2 regions of the Streptomyces sp. NPDC093094 genome follow, and region 1 is predicted to be linked to the other one. Evidence: riboswitches for the same ligand, from Rfam matches in the RefSeq annotation. Region 1 holds a riboswitch; the other holds the start of a gene.
The links. A riboswitch is a leader RNA that binds a small molecule or an ion and turns the genes downstream of it on or off. The one in region 1 is predicted to bind cyclic di-AMP.
Positions count from the first base shown of each region.

Region 2: it holds a riboswitch for cyclic di-AMP, as region 1 does, so the genes downstream of both, ACIQGV_RS26920 (transglycosylase family protein) here and ACIQGV_RS31520 (M23 family metallopeptidase) in region 1, are expected to answer to the same signal.

Region 1 covers NZ_JBIVOX010000018.1:134,075-137,280, forward strand. The annotation lists gene ACIQGV_RS31515 (PP2C family protein-serine/threonine phosphatase) at 1-622, shown strand, start outside; cyclic di-AMP (ydaO/yuaA leader) riboswitch at 846-1,003, shown strand; gene ACIQGV_RS31520 (M23 family metallopeptidase) at 1,015-2,076, shown strand; gene ACIQGV_RS31525 (PrsW family intramembrane metalloprotease) at 2,178-3,206, opposite strand, start outside.
Region 2 covers NZ_JBIVOX010000013.1:106,522-109,727, reverse strand. The annotation lists gene ACIQGV_RS26930 (cytochrome P450) at 1-58, shown strand, start outside; gene ACIQGV_RS26925 (transglycosylase family protein) at 243-1,244, shown strand; cyclic di-AMP (ydaO/yuaA leader) riboswitch at 1,428-1,606, shown strand; gene ACIQGV_RS26920 (transglycosylase family protein) at 1,610-2,311, shown strand; gene eno (phosphopyruvate hydratase) at 2,542-3,206, shown strand, end outside.

The DNA.
Region 1 (3,206 bases):
CGCGGTGCAGGACAGTCCGTACGGCGTGCGGATCGTCGTCGGGGACGTCCGGGGCAAGGGCATGGGCGCGGTGGCCGCGGTCGCGGTCGTGATCGGGGCGTTCCGGGAGGCGGCCGAGCAGGAGGCCACGCTGGAGGAGGTCGCGCAGCGTCTGGAGCGGGCACTGGACCGCGAGGGACCGCGGCGCGAGGAGCCGGAGGCGCAGGAGGGTTTCACGACCGCCGTGCTCGTCGAACTCCCGCACGGAAAGGGAGTCGTACGCGTCCTCAACCGCGGCCATCCGCCACCGCTCGTGCTGTACACCGACGGCACCCTGCGCGCCCTGTCCGCCCGCCGCACCGCGCTGCCGCTCGGCATGAGCGAGCTGGGCCACTGGCCCGACCGGGCCGAGGAACTGCCCTTCCCTGCCGGGGCCGTGCTGCTGCTGTACACCGACGGCCTGTCCGAGGCGCGGGACGCCCGCGGGGTGTTCTTCGATCCGGAGGCGTGGCTGGCCGGGCGTGTCTTCCGCGGTCCGGGGGACCTGTTACGCACCCTCGCGGAGGAGGCCCGCCGGCACGCCGGGGGCGCCCTGACGGACGACATGGCGCTGCTGGCCGTACGGCGTCCCGCGCCGATGTGACGTGCAGTGACCGGACGAGCGCCCTGCGCATAACATCTGAGTCACCATCAAAAAACCGGACGGTACTGAGTTCTGGTCAACTCGCCCGAATTTCTCCTCCCGTGGGCCGTACGTCCCCGGCGAGCGCGTTAATGATCAAGTCGAACAGCTTGGAATTGGACCCCTGGTTCTATTAACGTCCGATAACGCAGCGCGGTCGTCCCAGCCGTCACAAGAGACGGCTCCGTGCGCACTGCCGAATCCCGCAAGGGAACCGGGGAACCACCAACTTGGGGTGAATCGGGCGTATCCGGTCGTGGAGACACGGCTTGTATACGCGCGTAGGAGACCTTCCTGCTCCGAACCCGTCAGCTAACCCGGTAGGCGAGAAGGAAGGAAAGGAGTACGCCCACGTGGCGTCCAACCGGCCTGCCCCGCACGTCCCGTTCGTCCCGGGCCAGCGCACCTCCGACACCGCCGAAACCTTTGTCTACGGCGGTCGGCCGGGCGACGAGGGACCGTGGGAGGAGTGGAACCCCACCGCGGAGTCCGTTCTTCCCGTACGCGGCAAGCACCGGGTCGCCAAGCAGCGCGGCGGGCTCGCCCGCAGCTCCACCGTCCTCGGCGTCGGTGTCATAGCCGCCGTCGCCGGCGGTGGCATGGCCAGCGCCCAGACCGGCAAGCCGCCGGTCTCCATCTCGCTGCCCGACCTGCCCTCCGTCGGCTCCCTCCTGTCGGACGAGGAGCCCGCCGAGGAGCCCGTCGAGGCCACCGCCCCGCTCAGCTCCCTCGGCTCTCTCGGCACCGCCTCCGCCGACACCGCGCAGAGCACCTCCGACGCCGGCGAGGCCCTGCGCACCCGCATCATGGCCCAGGCCGAGCAGCAGCAGGACCAGGCCGACACCAAGGCCGCCCAGGCCGCGCAGGCCGCCGCCCAGGCAGCCGCCGAGAAGAAGGCCGCCGAGGCCGCCGCCCAGGCCGAGAAGGAGGCGGAGGCCAAGGCCGCCGCCGCGAAGGCCGCCGCGGAGGAGGAGGCCCGCAAGAAGGCCGAGGCCGAGCGCCTCGCCGAGCTGGCCACCCAGTTCACCCTGCCGACGTCCTCGTACACGATCACCTCCACCTACGGCCAGGCCGGCTCCATGTGGTCCTCCGGGTACCACACGGGCCTCGACTTCGCCGCGCCCACCGGTACCCCGATCAAGGCCGTCCACACCGGCACGATCACCGAGGCCGGCTGGAGCGGGTCGTACGGCTACAGCACCGTGCTCACCCTCGACGACGGCACCGAGATCCGCTACGCCCACCAGTCCTCGATCAACGTCAGCGTCGGCCAGAAGGTCAACACCGGCGACGTGATCGGGCGCGTGGGCGCGACGGGCAATGTCACCGGACCGCACCTGCACCTGGAGGTCAAGGTCGGCGGCGGCGACGTGGACCCGATGGCGTGGCTGCGCGACAGGGGACTCAACCCCTGACAGGGGCTTCCTCACAGAGCTCTTCGAGATCACCGGCGGTCCTGACGACAACCCCCCCCGACGTCAGGGCTGCCGGTTTCGCCGTTCCCGGCGCCGTGCCGTCAGGTGCGGTACGGGTTGTACGGCGGGTTCCCGTACAGGGCGTGGTCGTAGCCGTGGTCGTAGCCGTAGCCGTAGCCGTAGCCGTAGCCGTAGCCCTGGTGCATCGGCATCGGTGCCGTCGTCCGTGCCGCGTACTGCAGGGCCGGGCGGGCCACCTCGCGGCGGATCCACAGCTCGTGCAGCAGCTCGCGTTCCCGGACGACGAACCCGCAGTCCGCGCGGCCCCGCCTGCCGCGGTGGCGCAGGAACGCCAGCGACGTCGCGTACGCCTCGTACTGCGCCACCGCGCGCCTCGCCGACCTGCCCAGATGGTGGCCGGCGTACTCGCGGGCCACCCGGCGTGCCCGCATCGAGCCGAGGACGTACGGCTCGGCCGGGGTCAGCCAGCCCGCCGCCACGTAGGGGGGAAGCTCCTCGCGGACCGTGCGCAGCTCGCGCTGGCGGGTCCAGACGACCAGCCAGGTCAGCAGGCCGAAGGCGGGCACCATGAAGGTCCCGTACACCGCGAAGAACCCGAACTCGCCGAACGTCGACGAGCCGTTCCACAGCGCGTGCATGCCCATCGCCAGGAGCAGGCCGGACAGCGGGAGGCCGATACGGCGCAGGGTCTGGCGTTCGCCGGACAGGGCGGCGATGCCGAAGCCGATGCCGGTGAGGACCGTGAACAGCGGATGCGCGAACGGTGACATGATCACCCGCACGAAGAACGTCGCCGCGGTGACCGAGGCGATGCCCGTGTCGCCGGTGAGCTGGTCGGTGCCGAAGGCGTTGCCGAGATAGAGGATGTTCTCGGTGAACGCGAAGCCGGTCGCGGTGACGCCGGCGACGACCACGCCGTCGACGATGCCCGTGAAGTCGCTTCTGCGGAAGAGGAACAGCAGCAGGACCGCGGCCGCCTTCGCGGACTCCTCGACCACGGGCGCTATGACGGTCGCCCCGAGGGTGTCCGCGCCGGACGGGTCCGCCGTCGCCGTCGCTATCCATCTGGTCGCGAAACTGTTGGCCACGATCGCGATCAGGGCCGCCGC
Region 2 (3,206 bases), on a different contig from region 1:
GCGAGGGCTGCGGACTCTGCCGGTCGAGTTCGCGCCGGCCGCGAAGAGCGGGGCATGAAACCACCCACAACCACACGATCCTGACGCGAGCGAAGGTGACGTCCCGTCAAGTCTGTGATCTTCACGTGATCTGTGCGGCATTAACTTGTGACAAGTGATCGTCTGCCTATACGTTCACCCATCAGCGCGGCGCCCCGCTTCATGTGCCGCGCGGTCCCCGTCGTCGCCCGAAAGGTCTCCGCATGCTCTCCGGGAACGGTCGCCACCGTCGCCCCCGCCAGGCTCCGGCTCTTCTCGTCGCGGCCGGAGTGACCGGCTCCGCCATCGCCATCCCGCTGCTGGGCGCCTCGGGCGCGAGCGCGGCGGACGGCACGACGTGGGACCGCGTCGCGGAATGCGAGACCGGCGGCGCATGGAGCGCCTACGACGGCTACGGCCACTTCGGCGGTCTGGCGCTCACCCAGCCCGACTGGGAGAACCACGGCGGGCTGGAGTACGCCCCGAGCCCCGAGCAGGCCAGCCGGCAGCAGCAGATAGCCGTCGCCGAGCGCATCCTCGCGGACCAGGGCGTCGCGGCGTGGCCGGCGTGCGGGCCGCTCTCGGGGCTGGGCCAGGACTCGGCCCCGGCGGAGGTCGACACCGGCGTGGCCGGCGACGAGTCGGGTGGGTCCGGCTTGACCGACACTTCCGATTCGTCCGCTTCTTCCGGTAGTTCCTCCCCGTCGACCGGCACCCCGTCGACCAAGTCGGACAAGTCGGCTGATGGGGCCAAGAAGGACACTTCGGCCGACTCGGACGCCGGGTCCGAGGGCGACGAGGAGAGCGGCTCCGACACCTCCCCCGCCCCGAGCGGCTCGCGCGAGCCCGACAGCGCCCGGACCGAGACCTTCGGGGACGAGGCGGACAAGTCCGGCGAGAACGCCACCTCTTCGGACACCACGGCCGGCGCCGGCACCGGCCGCCACCGCGGTGGCAGCGCCGACGAGGAGGCCGTGACGGACGGCCGTGAGGGCGGTTCCACGGGCCGTCACGCCTCGCGCAGCGGCGCGGCCGCACGGGACGCCGCCGACGGCGAGTACACGGTCCTTCCCGGCGACAGCCTCTGGAGCATCGCCGACTCCCTTGAGCTCCAGGGGGGATGGTCGGGCCTGTACGCCGAGAACCAGGACACCGTCGGCGCCGACCCGGACCTCATCGTCCCCGGTCAGACGCTCACGGTAGAGGGCGAAACGGACGAAAAGTAGCGGGAGTTCGGGTCATGGTTCGCCGCCAAATGTCCGGTTTGGTGAAACTGTGGGATGAGTCTCAGAGGCCCTGATCGTCTTTGAAATTCCGCCGATCGCGTGTCTACGGTCGGGACCGCTCGCCAACGTGAGCCCCGGCCGCCGCAACGCCGAATCCTGCCAGCGGCAGCACGGGAACAGTCGTCGCGTCATGCGCCGTGGGCAGGAGCGGGGGACCCAAGGTAAGTGCCGGTCCCGGTGGTTGAGGAGACTCGACGCCGGTATCGGCTCGGGGTGAAGCCGCAGCTCGTGAGGGCTGCGGCCGGGCAACTCAACCGGCCCGAACCCGACAGCTCACCTCGCAGGCGTCGGTGAGGGGATCCTCCATGCTGTTTTCCGGCAAGGGCAAGCACCGTCGTCCGTCCAAGGCCACCCGCGCCATCGCCGTCGCCGGTGTCACCGGCGCAGCCGTCGCCGCCCCGCTGATGGTGGCCGGCAACGCCTCCGCCGCCACCGTCTCCGAGTGGGACGCGGTCGCCCAGTGCGAGTCCGGCGGCAACTGGTCCATCAACACCGGCAACGGCTACTACGGCGGTCTGCAGTTCTCCGCGTCCACCTGGGCCGCGTACGGCGGCACCCAGTACGCCGGCAGCGCCGACCAGGCCAGCAAGTCCCAGCAGATCGAGATCGCCGAGAAGGTCCTCGCGGGCCAGGGCAAGGGCGCCTGGCCGGTCTGCGGCGTCGGCCTGTCGAGCACCCCCTACAGCGGCGGCGGCTCCGACAGCTCCTCCGGCTCCGGCTCCGGTGCCACGCAGCAGCAGAGCACCCCCGCCCCCCGCGAGACCGAGCAGCAGAGCGCCTCCCGCTCGCAGGAGCGCCCGGCCGTCAAGAAGACCGTCACCACCCCGACCGGCAAGAAGGTCGAGAAGGGTGACGGCGAGTACAAGGTCGTCAAGGGCGACACCCTCAGCTCGATCGCCGAGAAGCACGAGGTCAAGGGCGGCTGGGAGAAGCTGTTCCGGCTGAACGAGGACATCGTCGACGACGCCGACTTCATCTTCCCGGGCCAGCAGCTGCACCTGAAGTAAGCGGCTCCGTCCCTCCGGGCTCCCCGCCCCGGTGCGTGTTCCCCCGTACGCACCGGGGCGGGGTCATGTCCGGACCCGCTCACGGCCACCGATTTGTTCCGTTCGGAAACAATTTACTCTCGGTTTCCGTCCACGAGGTGGGCGACCGGCTGGCCGATCCCCCGGAGCCGGTTAGGCTCGTCTCGCAGAGCCGCGTGGTTCTGCGTAACAGCGTCACATCCACGAAGGAGATGCTCGTGCCGTCCATCGACGTCGTCGTAGCCCGGGAAATCCTGGACTCCCGAGGCAACCCCACGGTCGAGGTCGAGGTCGGCCTCGACGACGGCAGCACGGGTCGTGCCGCCGTGCCGTCCGGCGCCTCCACCGGTGCCTTCGAGGCCATCGAGCTCCGTGACGGCGACAAGAACCGCTACCTCGGCAAGGGCGTCGAGAAGGCCGTCCTCGCCGTGATCGAGCAGATCGGCCCGGAGCTCGTCGGCTACGACGCCACCGAGCAGCGGCTGATCGACCAGGCCATGTTCGACCTGGACGCCACCGACAACAAGGGCTCCCTCGGCGCCAACGCCATCCTCGGCGTCTCGCTCGCCGTGGCCCACGCCGCCTCCGAGGCCAGCGACCTGCCCCTGTTCCGTTACCTGGGCGGCCCGAACGCGCACCTGCTGCCGGTGCCGATGATGAACATCCTGAACGGCGGCTCGCACGCCGACTCCAACGTGGACATCCAGGAGTTCATGATCGCCCCGATCGGCGCGGAGTCCTTCTCCGAGGCCCTGCGCTGGGGTGCCGAGGTCTACCACACCCTGAAGTCCGTCCTGAAGACCAAGGGGCTGTCCACCGGTCTCGGCGACGAGGGCGGCTTCGCGCCGAACCTGGACTCCAACCGTGCCGCGCTCGA